DNA from 3 places in the Ensifer meliloti genome. Region 3 is predicted to be linked to each of the others. Evidence: predicted binding sites of a transcription regulator. Region 3 holds the regulator's gene; each other region holds the start of a gene.
What was found. Region 3 encodes LexA, which represses DNA repair genes until DNA is damaged. Its sites were predicted from a motif close to TGTTCNNNNTGTGTTCNG; they were not measured.
Positions count from the first base shown of each region.

Region 1: a site for LexA is predicted at 2,771-2,788, ahead of recA (recombinase RecA). Genes of this name have one in related genera too.
Region 2: a site for LexA is predicted at 2,257-2,274, ahead of PZL22_RS07225 (DNA polymerase IV). Genes of this name have one in related genera too.

Region 1 is NZ_CP120365.1:653,728-660,026, reverse strand. Features, by position in the region: gene cckA (cell cycle histidine kinase CckA) at 1-134, shown strand, start outside; gene PZL22_RS10250 (pseudouridine-5'-phosphate glycosidase) at 550-1,482, opposite strand; gene PZL22_RS10245 (carbohydrate kinase family protein) at 1,621-2,580, opposite strand; gene recA (recombinase RecA) at 2,914-3,999, shown strand; gene alaS (alanine--tRNA ligase) at 4,239-6,299, shown strand, end outside.
Region 2 is NZ_CP120365.1:36,604-42,902, reverse strand. Features, by position in the region: gene PZL22_RS07240 (PleD family two-component system response regulator) at 1-1,256, opposite strand, end outside; gene PZL22_RS07235 (response regulator) at 1,274-1,645, opposite strand; gene PZL22_RS07230 (DUF3572 domain-containing protein) at 1,802-2,071, shown strand; gene PZL22_RS07225 (DNA polymerase IV) at 2,278-3,570, shown strand; gene PZL22_RS07220 (L,D-transpeptidase family protein) at 3,694-4,911, shown strand; gene dnaE (DNA polymerase III subunit alpha) at 5,192-6,299, opposite strand, start outside.
Region 3 is NZ_CP120365.1:374,824-381,122, forward strand. Features, by position in the region: gene PZL22_RS08855 (DUF1254 domain-containing protein) at 1-1,174, shown strand, start outside; gene PZL22_RS08860 (DUF1254 domain-containing protein) at 1,250-2,788, shown strand; tRNA gene PZL22_RS08865 (tRNA-Ala) at 2,970-3,045, shown strand; gene PZL22_RS08870 (hypothetical protein) at 3,155-3,319, shown strand; gene lexA (transcriptional repressor LexA) at 3,544-4,260, shown strand; tRNA gene PZL22_RS08880 (tRNA-Cys) at 4,481-4,554, shown strand; gene PZL22_RS08885 (calcium-binding protein) at 4,599-5,678, opposite strand; gene PZL22_RS08890 (hypothetical protein) at 6,079-6,299, shown strand, end outside.

The sequences.
Region 1 (6,299 bases), 280 kb from region 3:
TCATCTTCGTATCCGGCTATGCCGAAGATGCTTTTGCGCGAAATCTGCCGGCCGACGCGAAGTTCGGCTTCCTGCCGAAGCCCTTCTCGCTGAAGCAACTTGCGGTCGCCGTGCGCGAGATGCTCGACAGCTGACGAGGCTTCTCCTCTGCGGAGCGAATGCCCCTCATCCGCCTGCCGGCACCTTCTCCCCGCAGGCGGGGAGAAGGGACAAGCGGCGCCAACCGAACCCCGCATTCACCGCCCGCCGAGGGAGCGAAGCGGGCGCGGCATATCCCTTCTCCCCGCCTGCGGGGAGAAGGTGGCGGCAGCCGGTTGAGGGGCAATCCCGACCGAGCGGGGTTGAGGCGGTTGGGTTCCCGAGGGATCCCTTCCATGAGCAGTATCCGCCGCACCGGCGCGCAAGAGATATGTGCATGCCGTAGATTTTCGATGGGGAGAAGGGGACAAGCGGCGGCGCAGCGGATCCCCTTCGCCCCGACTGCGGGGAGAAGGTGCCGGCAGGCGGATGAGGGGTGGGCCGAAAGGCCCAATTTGCCTTACCGTTGCGTCAGTCGTTAGCAGCGAGAGCGACGGCGATCCCGGCGGCAAGGCGTGCATTGTTCTCGACCAGCGCGATATTGGTTTCGAGGCTGCGCCCGTCCGTCAAACGGAAGAGGTTGTCGAGCAGATACGGGGTGACCGCCTTGCCGGAAATCCCCTCGCTCGCCGCATTGTCCAGCGCGCGGGTGATGTAGATCTCCATCTCCTCGCGCGGGATTTCGCTTTCTTCCGGCACCGGATTGGCGACAAGCATTCCGCCGTCGATTCCGAGCAGCTCGCGCGTCCGCTGGAAACTGGCGATCGCCGCCGGGCTGTTCAGCATCAGCGGGCTCTTGAGGCCGGATTCACGCGACCAGAAGGCGGGGAAGTTCTCGCTGTCATAGGTCACGACAGGAACACCGCGTGTTTCGAGCACTTCGAGCGTCTTGGGAATGTCCAGAATGGCCTTGGCGCCGGCGCAGACGACGATGACGCCGGTACGTGCGAGTTCGTCGAGATCCGCCGATATGTCGAAGCTCTGTTCCGCCCCGCGGTGAACGCCGCCGATGCCGCCGGTCGCGAAAACCCGGATGCCGGCGCGGGCGGCGGCGATCATCGTTGCGGCAACGGTCGTGGCGCCGGTGCGGCGTTCGGCGATCGCAAAGGCCAGATCGGCGCGCGACAGTTTCATGGCGCCCTGCGTCTTCGACAAAGCCTCCAGTTTGGCATCGTCCAGACCGATATGCAGGACCCCGTGGATCACGGCGATGGTTGCGGGCACGGCGCCCTGTTCACGGATGATCGCCTCGACGCTGCGGGCCATGTCGAGGTTGCCGGGATAGGGCATGCCATGCGTGATGATCGTGGATTCCAGCGCGACGATCGGCGCACCTCGTTGCTTGGCGGCTGCGACTTCATCTGAATATTCCATCGGCAGGGACGGGGAGGAGGGTTTGGTCATGATCGTTTCCTTGATTGATGACATCCTCGACGGCAAAATTGCTCGGGGATGCCTGATCGATTCCGGTGCCTGGAGCAGAGGATGCGGAAGTACCGCTCGCATTCCGTGCCGCGCGGCTCCCGATTCAGCCGCCAAATCTCATGACAGCATTTCCGTTTCCGGCACAAGCTGCAGAACCTGCTCCAGCATGTCCTGCGACATCTCGTCGGAAGCCGCGAATGGCGAATGCAGCGTTATGACGGCGGCCGCCATGCCGAAGCGAAGGCAGGCGGAAAGGTCCGCACCTGCAAGCCGGGCGGCGAGAAAGCCCGAGGCGAGCGCGTCGCCGGCGCCGGTGACGTCGGCAAGTGCTGAAAGAGCCGGCGGCGTAGCGAGGCAGGCACCCTCAAGATCAAAGGCGACCGCGGCCCGGCCTCCGCGCGTCACGACACCGCCGGAAAGACCGGCGGAGCGCAGCAGCAACGGCCATTCCTCGGCGGTCGCGGCCTCGGTTCCGGTAAGCGCGCGCGCTTCCGCCTCGTTCATGAACAGGAAATCGAGCCCGTCGAGGCAGTCGCGGTAGCGGACCACCTTTGCAGGCGAAACGGCGATACCGGCACGTAGCGGGCAGAACTTCGCAGCGGTGCCGACGAGGGCCGCCAAGGTCTCCTGCGGCAGATTGGCGTCCATCAGCACGAGTTCGCTCGCAGCCAAGATCTCGCGCGTCGCCCGCTGCTGCAGCCGGCGCGGCGTAAACAGAGCATAGAGGTCCATGTCCGCGAGCGCGATGACGAGGTTGCCGTCGTTTTCGAGGATTGCCGTATAGCTCGGCGTCTTGCGATCGAGAAAGGTGAAGGGGCGATCGATCACACCGGCAGCTTCCGCGGCGGCCGCTACCGTGCCGCCGGCGGGATCGCCGCCCCGCGGGCTGATCATCGTCACGCGATGGCCGAGGCGCGCGAGATTTCTCGCGGCATTGAAGCCGCCGCCCCCGGCTTCCTCGAACCAAGCGCCCGGATTGCTCGCGCCCGGTGCCGTCGCGCCGCTGATCCGGCCGCGCCTGTCGATATGAGCGCCGCCGAAAACGGCAATGTTCTGCGACTTCACCTGTGCTTGCATCTGGTCCTCGATGAAGGGCGGAGAAAAGGTGGCGAAGTCTCTCTTCCGCCGGCATTCCGATCTATCGTTTCGGACTACCTTTTAGGGCTTTGTCCGGATTTGATCCATCGTGAATCACGAGCGAATCGGGGCGGCGCGTGAAAGCCGGCATGCGTTGACGCGCTGCCTGTGGATACAGTGGATGAAAGGCGTGAACAAGAATCGAACGTGATGAAATATGGCAAGCGTTTTCAAATACTTGACGTGCCATTGCCAAGCTGGAACAAAACATGTACAAAAAGGCTTGCGGCGGCTTCATTGCCTCGATAGCTCCAATAACCTAAAGGTGGACCAATGGCACAAAATTCTTTGCGGCTCGTAGAGGACAAATCGGTGGACAAAAGCAAGGCACTTGAAGCGGCTCTTTCCCAGATCGAACGTTCGTTCGGCAAGGGATCGATCATGAAGCTCGGAGCGAAGGACAGCGTAGTTGAGATCGAAACCGTCTCCACCGGTTCGCTCGGCCTCGATATCGCGCTCGGCATCGGCGGCCTGCCGAAGGGCCGCATCGTCGAGATCTATGGTCCGGAAAGCTCGGGCAAGACCACGCTGGCGCTGCAGACCATTGCCGAGGCACAGAAGAAGGGCGGCATCTGCGGCTTCGTCGATGCCGAGCATGCACTCGATCCGGTCTATGCGCGAAAGCTCGGGGTCGACCTCGAAAATCTCCTGATTTCGCAGCCTGATACGGGCGAGCAGGCGCTGGAAATCACCGATACGCTGGTCCGCTCGGGTGCGATCGACATTCTCGTCATCGATTCGGTGGCCGCACTCGTGCCGCGCGCCGAAATCGAGGGCGAGATGGGCGACAGTCTGCCGGGCATGCAGGCGCGCCTCATGAGCCAGGCGCTGCGCAAGCTTACGGCATCGATCTCCAAGTCGAACTGCATGGTGATCTTCATCAACCAGATCCGCATGAAGATCGGCGTGATGTTCGGCTCGCCGGAAACGACGACGGGCGGCAATGCGCTCAAGTTCTACGCTTCGGTGCGCCTCGACATTCGCCGCATCGGTTCGGTCAAGGAGCGCGAGGAAGTCGTCGGCAACCAGACCCGCGTCAAGGTCGTCAAGAACAAGATGGCACCGCCCTTCAAGCAGGTCGAGTTCGACATCATGTATGGCGAAGGCGTTTCGAAGACGGGCGAATTGATCGATCTCGGCGTCAAGGCGGGCATCGTCGAGAAATCGGGCGCCTGGTTCTCCTATAACAGCCAGCGGCTTGGCCAGGGACGGGAAAACGCCAAGCTCTTCCTGCGGGAGAATCCCGAACTGTTGCGCGAAATCGAAACGGCTCTGCGGCAGAATGCCGGTCTCATCGCCGACCGGTTCCTGGAGAATGGCGGGCCGGAAAGCGACGGCGACGAAGCCGCCGATATGTAATCGGGAACAACCGTCTCGTTGAAGCATGCAAAACCGGCCGTCGTCACCTGCGGCCGGTTTTTTGCTGCCCGCTGGACAGCATGATATGCGGACGATAAAAGCCTGTGGTTCCGACGGCTCGGCCGGCGGAAAGCGTGACTTGATTGAACGCGACGCGCTTTATGCGCGGGGGTGAAGAGTGCGGCTGGGAGCCTGGAGAGATCAGGCTGCCGCCGGAGTGTACACAGATAGGACGCAAGATGAGCGGCGTGAATGAAATCCGGTCGATGTTCCTCGACTATTTCCGCAAGAACGGTCACGAGATCGTGTCGTCCAGCCCGCTCGTGCCGCGCAACGACCCGACATTGATGTTCACCAATGCGGGCATGGTGCAGTTCAAGAATGTGTTCACCGGCCTCGAGCAGCGACCCTATTCGACCGCGGCGACGGCGCAGAAATGCGTGCGCGCCGGCGGCAAGCATAACGACCTCGACAATGTCGGCTACACCGCCCGGCACCACACCTTCTTCGAGATGCTCGGCAATTTCTCCTTCGGCGACTATTTCAAGGAGCGCGCGATCGAGCTTGCCTGGAACCTGATCACGAAGGAATACGGGCTCGATGCCAAGCGTCTGCTCGTCACGGTGTACCATACCGACGACGAAGCCTTCGGCCTCTGGAAGAAGATCGCCGGCCTGAGCGACGACCGCATCATCCGCATTGCGACGAGCGACAACTTCTGGGCCATGGGAGATACCGGTCCATGCGGTCCGTGCTCGGAAATATTCTACGATCACGGCGACCATATCTGGGGCGGACCTCCCGGCTCGGCCGAGGAAGACGGCGATCGCTTCATCGAGATCTGGAACCTCGTCTTCATGCAGTACGAGCAGATCACCAAGGAAGAGCGCGTCGACCTGCCGCGGCCCTCGATCGACACGGGCATGGGGCTGGAGCGCGTCGCCGCCGTGCTCCAGGGCCAGCACGACAATTATGACATCGACCTTTTCCGCGCCTTGATCGCTGCTTCCGAAGAGGCGACCGGCGTCAAGGCCGAAGGGGACCGGCGCGCGAGCCATCGCGTGATCGCCGACCATCTGCGTTCCTCGGCCTTCCTGATCGCCGACGGGGTTCTGCCGTCGAACGAGGGCCGCGGTTACGTTCTGCGCCGAATCATGCGCCGCGCCATGCGACACGCACAGCTGCTCGGCGCGCGCGATCCGCTGATGTGGAAGCTCCTGCCGGCGCTCGTGGGCCAGATGGGCCGGGCCTATCCGGAACTCGTCCGCGCCGAAGCGCTGATCTCGGAAACGCTGAAGCTGGAGGAAACGCGCTTCCGCAAGACCCTGGAGCGCGGCCTCAACCTTCTGGCGGAGGCTTCGGCCGATCTTTCCGAAGGTGACCAGTTCAACGGCGAGACGGCCTTCAAGCTCTACGACACCTATGGTTTCCCGCTCGACCTCACCCAGGACGCGCTGCGCGCCAAGGGCATTGGGGTCGATACGGACTCATTTACGGCCGCCATGCAACGGCAGAAGGCCGAGGCCCGGGCCAATTGGGCCGGTTCCGGCGAAGCCGCGACCGAGACCATCTGGTTCGAGCTCAGGGATAAGCACGGCGCGACCGACTTCCTCGGCTACGACACCGAGTCGGCCGAAGGGGTCATCCTGGCAATCGTCAAGGACGGTGCCGTCGTCGAGTCCGCTGCCAAGGGCGAGAACGTCCAGCTGGTTTTGAACCAGACGCCTTTCTACGGCGAATCCGGCGGGCAGGTGGGCGACACCGGCGTTATCACCACCGAGACCGGCAAGCTTACGGTGACCGACACGCAGAAGCGTGGCGAAGGGCTCTTCGTCCACTATTGCACAGTGGAGGAAGGCAGCGTGAAGACCGGCGAGGCGGCCGCCTTGACGGTCGACCATGCGCGCCGTGCGCGCCTGCGCGCCAACCATTCCGCGACGCACCTGCTGCACGAGGCGCTGCGCGAGGTCCTCGGCACCCATGTTGCCCAGAAGGGCTCGCTCGTCGCGCCTGAGCGCTTGCGCTTCGACGTCTCGCATCCGAAGCCGATGACGGCCGAGGAGCTGAAGATCGTCGAGGAGATGGCAAACGAGATCATCGTCCAGAATACGCCGGTCGTGACACGGCTGATGAGCGTCGACGATGCGATCGCCGAGGGCGCCATGGCGCTCTTCGGCGAGAAGTACGGCGACGAGGTGCGGGTCGTGTCCATGGGGCAGGGCCTTCGCGGCTCCAAGGCCGGCAAGCCCTATTCGGTCGAGCTCTGCGGCGGCACGCATGTGTCCGCCACGGGCGATATC
Region 2 (6,299 bases), 340 kb from region 3:
GCAATGCCGAGCGACGCCGTTACGTTCAGGACCGTCGCGGCCTGCGGAATGTCGAAGCCACGGCTCTCGACCGCCAGTCGAAGCCTCTCCGCAACGATTGCAGCCATTTCGGGCGTCGTATCCGGCATGACGACCACGAACTCCTCCCCGCCGAAACGGCAGGCAAGATCCGCGCCGCGCACCGTGGCGCGAACACGGTTGGCAAATTCGCGCAGTACATCGTCACCGGCATCATGGCCGTGAGTGTCGTTCACACGCTTGAAGCGATCGATATCCGTGATGCAGATCGACAGCGGACGCCCCCTTGTGGTCGCGCGATCGATCAGCAGCTTCAGGTGGTTTTCCAGATAACGCCTGTTGTGGAGGCCGGTGAGATCATCGGTCACGGCCAATTCGATCGTCTGCTGGACACTTGCGCGCAGGCGATCGTTGCAATGCTTGCGCCGGATCTGCGTGAGGGAGCGGGCGACAAGTTCGTTCGGATCGACGGGTCGCATGATGTAGTCCGTCACGCCCAGTTCGAGTGCGCGGACGATTCTCTCATCGTTTCCCTGCTCGGTTACCAGCAGGATCGGAATGAAGCGGGTCCGCTCGAGCGAGCGCAATTGCGAACACAGACGCAAGGGATCGTAGTCGTCGAAATTCGCGTTGACGATGATCAGGTCGAAACTGCTTTCGGCGGCCTCGAACAGAGCGGCCTGCGGGTCCGATATGACGGCGACATCGGCGATCGGCTTCAGGGCACGGGTGAGCCGTTCCTGTGAAGAAGCGCGGCCATCGACCAGTAGCACGCTGCCGGGCTCGTCCGGCCGATCGACACGGGCCAGTTCCTGCAGCCCGATCGTTTGCGCCGTCTGGGCTCTGAGACGCAGCTCGTCGCTGACGTTCTTCAGGCGTACGAGGCTTTTCACGCGCGACATGAGCTGCAGATCGTTCACGGGCTTGGTCAGGAAGTCGTCGGCGCCGGCCTTCAGCCCGCGCACACGATCGGACGGCTGATCGAGCGCCGTTATCATCACGACCGGAATATGCGCGGTCCGGCTGTTCGCCTTCAGTCTTTCGCAGACCTCGAAACCGTCCATCCCCGGCATCATGATATCGAGCAGGACGAGATCCACCGGCGTCTTTTCGCATGTCGCCAATGCGGCGTGCCCGTCCCCGGCCGTAAGCACGTCGAAATATTCGGCCACGAGCCGCGCTTCCAGGAGCTTCACATTGGCTGGTACGTCATCAACGACGAGGATGCGCGCAGTCATATCGATCTTTCCGGCAGTCAGGCATCGCCCAGGTATGTTTTGATCGTCTCAATGAATTTTGGAACGGAAATCGGCTTGGAGACATAGGCCTCGCATCCCCCTTGGCGGATGCGTTCCTCGTCGCCCTTCATGGCAAAAGCGGTTACGGCAATGACCGGAATCACGTGAAGCTCATCATCTTCCTTGAGCCATTTCGTGACCTCGAGGCCGGAGACCTCCGGCAATTGGATGTCCATCAGAATCAGGTCGGGACGATGCTTGCGCGCGAGTTCCAGGGCTTCCATGCCGTTGCGCGTCTGGATCGTCGCGTAGCCCGAAGCCTCAATCAGGTCGCGGAAGAGCTTCATATTCAGCTCGTTATCCTCAACAATCATTACCTGTTTGGGCATGTCGATCCCTTGCTGTCTGCCGCCGCCTTGCAAGTCTCCGGGAGAGATTTAAGTTGCAACAACGGCGACTCGACCCATTTCGTCGATCGCCAGGCTAGCGCGATTTGGTTGAAAAATAGGTAATTGCGGCCGCCAAACGAGAAGAGAGCGCATATCATGAAGAACGCTGACGATACGGCGATCGCCATCCTCACCTGGCTCGCGAACGAGCCTGAGCTGATGTCGCGCTTTCTGGCGCTTACCGGCACCGATCCCGCCTCCCTGCGCAGCGCCATCGGCGAGCCGGGCTTCATGGGCGGACTCGTTGCGTTCCTGATGGAGCACGAACCGACGCTGATGGCCTTCTGCAACGAAACGCAAACCTCGCCGGAAGAGGTCGTCCGGGCGCACCATGTCCTCTCCGGCCCACGTGACTTCGAGGACTGAATGGTGCCGATACGCGATGTGCGCGGCGCGGTACACCGCCCGACGCCGAATGCGCCCTGACGACCAAACAGTGCCCCGAAGTCCGGCCGGCGATCGGCCCGCACCATCTCAAATTTAACAGCGATATCCAAAACAGCCTCCAGCCGCCGCCTTGAGACTCAGCAGCGTAGAGCGTAAAGTCGCCGCGTTCAACATTTGTTCCGGATATGATCGACAGCGCCGCCCCACCCTCCGGCTTCTGCCGTGATTGCCTCAAGGAGCAAGCCGCCCATTCACGGCGGTGCCTCGCCTGCGGCAGTCCGCGGCTCCTCCGGCACTCCGAACTCTACCGGTTGACCCTCGCGCATATCGACTGCGATGCCTTCTATGCCTCGGTCGAGAAGCGCGACAATCCGGAGCTCGCCGACAAGCCCGTGATCATCGGCGGCGGTAAGCGTGGCGTCGTCTCCACGGCCTGTTACATTGCCCGCATCCATGGCGTGCGCTCCGCCATGCCTATGTTCAAAGCCCTCGAAGCCTGCCCGCAGGCCGTGGTGATCAAGCCCGACATGGAGAAATATGTGCGCGTCGGGCGCGAGGTCAGAGCGATGATGCAGGAGCTGACGCCTCTCGTGCAGCCGCTGTCGATAGATGAGGCCTTTCTCGATCTGAGCGGCACCGAGCGGCTTCACCACGATCCGCCCGCCCGAACGCTTGCCCGCTTCGCCAAGCGTGTAGAGCAGGAAATCGGCATCACCGTTTCCGTCGGGCTTTCCTACTGCAAATTCCTGGCCAAGGTCGCCTCGGACCTTCAGAAGCCCCGCGGCTTTTCGGTCATCGGCCAGGCCGAAGCCGTCGACTTCCTGAAAGCCAAGCCCGTTACCCTCATCTGGGGCGTCGGCAAGGCCTTCGCCGCCACGCTCGAAAGGGACGGAATCCGCGCGATCGGGCAGCTCCAGACGATGGAAGAGGCGGACCTCATGCGCCGCTACGGCACGATGGGCCGGCGGCTCTACCGGCTTTCGCGCGGCCTGGACGAAAGGTCCGTGGAGATCGACGGAGAAGCGAAGAGCGTCTCCTCCGAGACGACCTTCAACGACGACCTGGCGCGCCAGGAGGACCTCGTAGCGCATCTGAGGGGCCTCAGCGAACAAGTGGCATTCCGCTTGCGAAAATCCGCGCTGGCAGGGCAGACGGTGGTGCTGAAGCTCAAGACCGCGGACTTCAAGACCCGAACGCGCAACCGCCGGTTGGAAAGCCCGACCCGCCTGGCCGACCGCATCTTCCGCACCGGCCTGCAGCTGCTCGAGAAGGAGGTAGACGGGACGAAATACCGGCTGATCGGCATCGGCGTCAGTGATCTGGTCGATCCCGATCTCGCCGATCCGCCGGATCTTGTCGATCCGCAGGCCTCCCGGCGTGCCGCCGCCGAGGACGCGATCAACAGGCTGCGCGACAAGTTCGGAAAGACAAGCGTCGAGACCGGCTACACATTCGGCAAGGGGCGGCGCGGACAATAGCCGTCACGGTTGTACGACCGGACGGCTCCCGCATCGTATGGGGCAATTCCTTAAAGATTGAACGGTAGCCTGCTTCCACGGCTCCGCCTTGCGGTGCCGCCACTGTCTGAACGAGGGTAGGTGTTGCGTTTCGCTCTCCGGATGGGATTCGCGGTTTTCGTCATGGCGTCGACGTCCGGGCTTGCGGCCGGCGCCAAGACGCCGTTGCAGGTCGTCGTATCGAGGGAGCAGCAGTCCCTCGTCGTCTATGACGGCGACACGGTGGTCGCCACGTCGAAAGTGTCCACAGGAAAGGCCGGGCACGCAACGCCGACGGGCATTTTCTCGATCCTGGAGAAGCGCCGACGTCACGAGTCGAACATCTATTCGAATGCGCCGATGCCGTTCATGCAGCGGCTTACCTGGTCCGGCATTGCGCTGCACGGCTCAAACCATGTACCGGATTATCCGGCTTCGCACGGTTGCGTGCGGCTGCCGAGCAAATTCGCGGCGAGCCTGTTCAAGATGACGGGCTACGGCATGCATGTGGTCATATCGGATCGGCAGATCGCCCCTGTCGAGGTCGCGAGCGAAATGCTTTTCCAGCCAAGCGAGTCGCGACCGCAGGGACCTGCCCTGTCGGACGTCCCCCTGCGGCCGGCGATCGGGGAGTTCAACCAGAGCGCAGTTGAAGTCGCCATGACCGACAAACGCCCCTCGCCCGTCGCATCCGACGAGGAGAAGGTCCCGATACGCATTCTGATTACCCGGCGCGGTACACAAGAGAGCGTGCGCGACCTCCAGACGCTCCTCAATACGCTCGGCTACGATGCAGGCCTGCCGGATGGCTTCAGCGGTCCGGCGACGGCCGCCGCAATCGAAGCGTTCCAGAGGGCCGAAGCTCTGCCCGTCGAAGGCAAGGTAACGCCGGAGCTGATCGAAGCCGTCTTTCGCCAGGCGGGCCGCAGCGCACCGCTGAATGGCGTATTGCGGGTGCGCCGGCAATTCCAGCCGCTTTTCGAGGCCGAGGTCGCCATCGCAGAACCGGAAACGGCGCTCGGAACACATTTACTGCAGTTCCAGGATCTCGACACGAACACCGGACAGGGCAAGTGGTTCGGCATGTCGCTCGAGAACAAGCTGCCGAAAACGACCAAGAAGCGACTTGGCATCACAGCGGAAGGCGAGCCCGGCACGCTGGAGCGAACGCTGAGCCGCATCACCGTACCCAAAGACGTTCGCGAGCGCCTCGCCGGCCTCCTTGCAAACGGCTCGTCCCTCTCGATCACCGATACCGAATCGGGGCTGGAGACCGGCAAGGGAACGGATTTCATCACCGTGACGAGGGAGCGGCGCGGGTGAGGAATGGGGTGATTTCCGCACCCTGGTTTGCCCCTCATCCCCCTGCCGGGACCTTCTCCCCGCAAGCGGGGCGAAGGGACAAGCGGCAAGCGCCCGCTTTTCGACGGAGTGATTTAAGGGCTGTTGAGATTCGGGATACCCGCCGCGGCTTATTTGATCTCCTCATTCCTGTGCTCGTCACAGGAATCCAGCCAGCCCAAGTCATTGGGCTGGAAGAACTCTTCCCCGCGCCGCAGACGCGACGCTGCTGCATCTCTGTGACAAGCACAGAGAACAGACCTTAAACCAGCTCGACGTCCACCACCCCGGGCGCGGAGCGAAGGGCGGCGGCGATCTCGGGTGAGATCCGGTATTTCTCGTTGAGCTCGACTTCGATCTCCCGCTGTCCGTTGTCCTTGATGACGATAAAGGAAACCAGGCCGTCCCCCTTGGCGTTCAGATGCGAAGCGATGGAGCGCAGCGGTCCGCAGTCGCGCACATAGACGCGCAAGGCCTTCTGCATCTGCAGCGATTCCTCCTCGAGCGAACGCAGGGTTCGGATACGAAGGCCGATCCCTTCCGGCCGCTCTTCGGCGTCGACCGTCATCACCAGCGATTTGCCGGGCTCCAGAAGATCGCGATACTGGTTCAGCATTTCGGAGAAGAGCACGGCCTCGAACTGGCCCGAAGCGTCCGAGAAGGCGACGATCCCCATCTTGTTGCCGGTGCGCGTCTTGCGTTCCTGCTTCGACGTCACCGTACCGGCGAGGCGGCCCGCCGCCGCTCCCTTTTTCACGGCTGCCGAGAAATCCGCAAATGTCTGCACGCGCATCTTCGCGAGCAGATTATTGTAGGTGTCGAGCGGATGGGCGGAGAGATAGAAGCCCAAGACCTGGAACTCGCGATGCAGCTTCTCCGAGGCGAGCCACGGCGTATAGGGCGAAAGCGCTATCTTCTCGGGCCCCGTCGCGGCCCCCGCGCCGAACATGTCGCTCTGGCCGCTCACCTTGTTTTCCTGGGCGCGCTGCGCGAAACCGAGGATGCGATCGAGCCCGCCGATGAGCTCCGCCCGGTCGTAGCCGAAGCAGTCGAAAGCACCGGCGGCGATCAGACTTTCGAAAACACGTCGGTTCAAGAGCTTCGGATCGATCCTCAGGCAGAAGTCTTCGAGACTTGCGAAGGGCCGATCGCCACGCACGGCGACGATGTGGTCGACGGCCGACTCGCCGACGCCCTTTAGGGCGGCGAGCGAGTAATAGATGCGGTTGTCGCCGGTTTCGAAGTGGCGGTGGGAGGTCTGCACTGACGGCGCGACCACCTGAATGCCGAGGCGCATCGCGTCCTGACGGAAATCGTTGATCTTGTCCGTGTTCGACATGTCGAGCGTCATCGACGCTGCGAGGAACTCG
Region 3 (6,299 bases):
GCCGACACCGAACGCCGACGTAATCTACTCGATGAGCTATCTCGACCTGAAGGAAACCGGCCCGCTCGTCGTCGCCGCGCCACCCAATGTCATCGGCATGTTTACCGATTTCTTCCAGCGTACGATCACGGATGTTGGACTGATTGGACCGGATCGCGCGCGCGGCGGCCTCTACCTCCTGCTGCCGCCTGATTATGACGGCGAGGTTCCGCAGGGCTACTTCGCGTTCAAAGCGAAGACCTACAATGTCTTTCTGTTCTTCCGGACGATCATGGCGAAGGGCGAAAACGGTCCGGACCCCAAGCCCGCCGTGGCGCTCGCGGAGCAGACGCGCGTCTATCCGCTTTGGACGCCCGAGAAAGACGTCAAGCCGATGCAGTTTCCTAACGGCAGCGGCAAGCGCATCAACATGATGTATCCGGTCGATAACGCCTACTGGACCAAGTTGAAGGAGTTCGTCGACCACGAGCCGGTCTCGGCGATCGATTCCGAACTGCGCGGTGTGCTGGCATCGATCGGCATCATCAAGGGCCAGCCCTTCGAGCCGACCGGGAAGCAGCAGGAACTCTTGAAAAAGGCGGTCGAGACAGCGCCCAAGATGATCTTGGCGCAGCGCCAGCTCGGCCGACCGGACGGACGCAATCGCTACTACACCGACAGGCAGTATGAAAATGTCTGGGCCAGCGGCACATCCGAATGGCTCCAGGACAGTTATCTCGATGTCGACCAGCGGGCTGGCTATTTCCAGGTTGCCTATTCATCGGCTCCGGCAATGGTCATGCGGACGCTGGGGGCAGGTTCCAAATACCCGGTTGCATACCGAGATGCCGCGGGCGAGTTCCTCAGCGGCTCCAGCACCTACAGGCTGCATTTGCCACCCAATCCGCCGGCTGCCCTGTTCTGGGCAGTTACCGCCTACAACATCACCGACGGCACGATGGTGGAAGCGCCGCAGCTGATGCCGTCCATCAACGGCTTCAACAAGGTCGCGACGAACCAGGACGGCTCGGTGGACCTGTGGTTCGGACCGGAAAAACCTGCCGACGCGCAGGACTCGAACTGGATCCAAACCGTCGGCGGCCGGAATTTCCTGATAGCGCTGCGTCTCTACGGAACCGGCGTCGAGTTCTTCGATCAGACCTGGAAGCCGGATGATGTGGTCAGGGTGGAGTGAGGTCGGGGCGCGTCCCCAACGAAACGCGCCCATGTCCAAGTGCCCAACCGGAGCGATTCAACAGAGGAATATGCTATGAAAACGAGTTTCAATGATCAACTCGACATCACCCGGCGCGACTTGATGAAGGGCGGCATGGGTGCGGCATCGCTGGCAGCGGTGAGCGCCGGAGCGGCGGTTCCCGCCGCCGTGACGGCGGCCTCGGTCGCCGTCACGGCCAATGCGGCGCAGGCACAGCAGCACGCCGCATCCGCAACTGTTACGCAACCCGCCACGGGCATCGTGATGTCTCCCGACTATGCAAGAACGGTTGCGCAGATGGCCTACGTCTGGGGCTGGCCGATGGTTAACATGATCAACCGCAGGGCGGCGATCACTCAGGCACCGGAACCGGGCCACCTCAACGGCGTCCTGCCCGCCGCACCGCGGGGCCAGATCGCGATGCTCAACGACTACATTGAGCCGTCGGAAACTTTCGTCACGTGCCCGAACCAGGATGTCGTCTACGGCTTGGGCTTCTTCGCGCTTGATGAAGAGCCGGTCGTGATTCAGGTGCCGGATTTCGGCGACCGTTTCTGGGTCTATGCTTTGTACGACGCACGCACCGACCAGTTCGGTCATCTAGGCAAACCATATGGCTCGAAGCCCGGATTCTACCTGCTCGCCGGTCCGAGGTGGAGCGGCCTGAAACCGGACGGGATCACAGATGTTTTGCGCTGCCCTACCTCGCTCGCCAACGCCATTCCCAGGGTCTTCCAGGACGACACGCCCGAGGACAGGAAAGCGATTCAAGAGGTCATCAACCAGGTCGTCGCTTATCCGCTGAAGGATTTCGACGGAGAGATGAAGACGATCGAATGGGCCAAGGTCCCGGACATTCCCGGACCGCCATCGTCTGGCGAGGAAACCAAATGGGTGGTCCCGGATAAGTTCTTCGATCAGTTCGGCGAGGTTCTCGACACTGTCGATCCGTTGCCGGGCGAGGAGGCTCTCTATGGCCAATTCCGCCTGCTGCTCGATGCAGCCTCCAAGGACCCCGAACTGAAAAAGGTGCTGGTTGCGACCGCGGTCGAGACCGAAGACAAGGTCATCCAGCCGTTCTTCCAGTGGAAGCACAACGGACGTCCGGCCGGGAACGGATGGAACCGTTCTACCAACAATGCGCAGTTCGGCGTCGACTATTTCAACCGGACCGGAACGGCAAAATCGAACATGTTCGACAACCGGCCGAACGAGACGCAATATTTCTACACCGACCACGACGGCGCGGGCGGAGAACTCAGCGGCAGCGGCAGCTATGCGATCACCTTCCCAGCCGGGCAGGAGCCGCCGGTCAACGGGTTCTGGTCATTGACCCTGTACAACGACAAGCATCTCTTCCACGCGAACGACCTCAAACGCTACTCACTCGGCACCAAGAACAAGAACCTAAAGCGCAACTCCGACGGTTCGCTTACCCTCTACGCCGGCGCGAAGTCGCCCGGGGGCGACAAGGAAAACAACTGGCTGCCCGCGCCGGACGGGAAGTTCTCGCTCTACATCCGCGCCTATTGGGGCAAAGAGGCAATTCTCGATGGCTCTTGGCAGCCGCCCGCGATCGAGGTGGCTCAATAGCCAGTGCTGAAAGCCGATAGTGGCGTTGTGTGTTCGTGACCTTGCACTCCGCCCTATCTGCCAGCCGGCGGGCACCGACGCGGCTTGCAGTCGTCAGCCTCATCTCTGTATTGCGATGCATTCGGCAAGTGGAATGCACTGGCGCGGTCGGCCGAAAACTCTTATACAATCGTTGACCAGTGGGGTCGTAGCTCAGTTGGGAGAGCGCCGCAATCGCACTGCGGAGGTCGAGGGTTCGACTCCCTTCGGCTCCACCATCCACCAGTCCTCCCTGCCGGCTCGCTGCTTGCCAAAAAAGCTGATTTGAGAGAAAGTTTTAGTCTGACCCGTTCGAGGTCTGGGCAACTCCCGCGAGTGGAGCAAAACATGCCTGTTAAATCTTTGGTGGCAGCCGCAATTTTTTCCCTCTTCGCCCTTTCGGGGTGCGCCAGCACAGGCTCGACCAACACGACCTACACCCAGTGGTACGGGCCTTATCCCGAGCCTGAATTCGACGTTCTTACGCCGGGCGGACTGCGCCTTGCCTATTAGCATTGCATAGGCGACCGACTGCGCCGCCCGCCGTAAGCCCAAAACATGCGAGAGCGTATCGGCCCCTGCCCCGAATTCCGAGCGATCGCCATCGACACGCCGGATCGCGGGGCGGATCGGCATTCAACAGCAAGCGAAATTCACGGAATTTTAGGCACTTGCGGAACACATATGGAACAGATAGGTTCTGTTCTTGATTTGTTTCGCGATTCTGGAGTGACGCCATGCTGACCCGCAAGCAACAGGAATTGCTTCTGTTCATTCACGAACGAATGAAGGAATCCGGGGTCCCGCCGTCCTTCGACGAGATGAAGGACGCCTTGGACCTTGCGTCCAAATCGGGCATCCACCGTTTGATCACCGCACTCGAAGAGCGTGGGTTCATTCGCCGGCTACCTAATCGCGCCCGGGCCCTCGAAGTCATCAAGCTGCCGGAGGCCTATGCGGGCGCTTCGCAGGTCCGCCGCGGCTTTTCGCCGAGCGTGATCGAAGGCAGTCTGGGCAAGCCTGCTGCGCCGCCCCCCGCACCGAAACCGGCGCCGCCGGCCGAGGCCGCATCGGTCGCCGTTCCGGTCATGGGCCGCATTGCCGCCGGTGTGCCGATTTCGGCAATCCAGAACAATATGCACGATATATCCGTACCGGTTGAAATGATCGGCAGCGGCGAGCACTACGCTCTCGAGATCAAGGGCGATTCGATGATCGAGGCCGGCATCCTCGATGGCGATACGGTGATCATCCGGAACGGAAGCACCGCCAGCCCCGGGGATATCGTCGTCGCGCTGATCGACGACGAGGAAGCGACCCTGAAGCGATTCCGTCGCAAGGGCGCCTCTATTGCGCTGGAGGCCGCCAATCCGGCTTACGAAACACGCATATTCGGTCCGGACCGGGTCAAGATCCAAGGCAGGCTCGTCGGCCTCATCCGGCGCTATCATTAGAGCTTCCTGACCAGGTGCGCAGCCGCTTCCTACGAAAGTACGCAATTTCAAAGCGCTGACGTGGGAGTATTGCGCCTTGGGACGCTATGACCACGCCCGGTCATAGAACGGAAGACACATTTATACAGAATAAAAAAGTCCCTATTCCAAATGTACCCTCTTGCGGATTGCGGTCAATCATTCTAAATCCGCGCCACGATTTGAAAACGCAAATCGTAGAGGCCTCGTGGCGGAGTGGTGACGCAGAGGACTGCAAATCCTTGTACGCCGGTTCAATTCCGGCCGAGGCCTCCAAAAGCCACACCTGATCAGCTTTGTTACCGACAAACTTCCTCTCGTCAGACGAGGGCGAAATCCGCATTCGCAAAGACGAAGTTGGCAGCGCTGAGGTCGGCAGCGTGGATGCCGATCAGAGTGACCTGATCGACCGTGCCATTCAGCTGCAGGACAGCGTTCCCGTCAGCATCGTCGCCGATGTTGGACAAAAAATCGGCGAAGTCGTCGTAGCCATAGCCGGCGATTTGGATGATGTCCTTGTCCAATTCGAAGTCGAAGATCTTATCCCGCCCACTGTTCCGCGCAAACAGGAACTGATCGGCACCGGTCTCGACCGCGAAGGCTGCGGTAAGTCGGCCATCGCCCCAGAGCTGATCGTTACCGGCGCCGCCAATCAAGAGGTCGTCCCCACCCGCGGTGTCCACGCCGACCTCTGCATCGCCATACAGGACATCATCGCCTTTGCCTCCGTCGAGCAGGTCGTTGCCGCCACTGCCGCCACGTGAGAAAAGAACATCTCCAACAAGAAAGTCGTTGCCAGAACCACCATAGAGGTGGTCGTCGCCGCCGATGCCGGATTCCACGACGCCCTGGTCGAGGCCATCTCCGTAGAGTTTGTCATGGCCCTCTCCGCCCTGGAGCCGATCGTTCCCGCCAACGAAAAAATCGCCGAGGGAGAAAGCGTCGCCCGAGAGAATATCGTCTCCGGCGCCGCCGTCGAGCCAGTCGTCGCCACCACGTCCTCTGAGGCAATTGTAGCCATCGCCGTAGAGTGTATCGTTGCCTTTGCCGCCCGAGAGACGATCGTTCCCTCCGGCGACGATCGCGGAGTCACTCACATCGATCGAGAAGGCATCGCCGTACAGCGTGTCGTCGCCGGCGCCGCCGTCGAGCTGGTCGTCGCCACCACGCCCCTGATCGGAGATCGCCCAAGCGTCGCCGAAGAGCGTGTCGTCGCCTCCGTGCCCGTCAAGGCTGTCGCGGCCACCCTGCCCCGAAGACAGGAAGCCGCCGATTTCGAAGACTCCCAGGCTATTGTCGGTCGTGAATGGGTCTCCGAAGACAATGTCCGGATCGTTCGTGCCGAAGATGTGGTTGTCGAGCCCGAGCCAAGGGGCGATGCCACCGATCAGATGCGCCATTTTTCTCTCCACAGTGCTGCAAAGCAGGTGATGCTCGTCTTGGGGACCCGGACGGCCCTGGGGGCGTCGACCTCGTCCGGCCTCGTCGGAGTGACGAGCGGGCTAACGCTTTGAAAATACGCACTTCCGCACGGAAAACCGTCCACACTTTTCCTGAAAGTGCTCTAATGTTGCCGAACGCGATGTTCCTGTCCATTGACCACTTCGGATTAACTACAGGTTGTACTTTCCGGTGAAGTTCTGCGTCCGGATGCTGAAAGACGGAAGAGGTTGCCCACGCTCCGGACGACGTCCACGAAGAGCAGAACCCGGAGGACCATGTGGTCTCGTGATCGGCGATTGTGCTATAGCGTCCCGTCGGCCGGCCTCATCGGGAGGGCGGCACTCGAAGCGCGATGTGATGGATATTCCTTGGGGCTACATTCAGCGCCACTTCGATTGGCTCGGGCATGTGGTCGAGGGCGTCTGTATTGCAGCAGTCGTCGCCTTGCTGTTCATGGTGATTGCGCCGAGAAGGTTGGCGCTGATCATCGGCCTCGCCTTCGCCATCGGACACTTTCACGGCCGCGAAAAACGTGATTTCGAGATCAGCGCAAAGCTGCCGCCACCTCACCTAGAGGG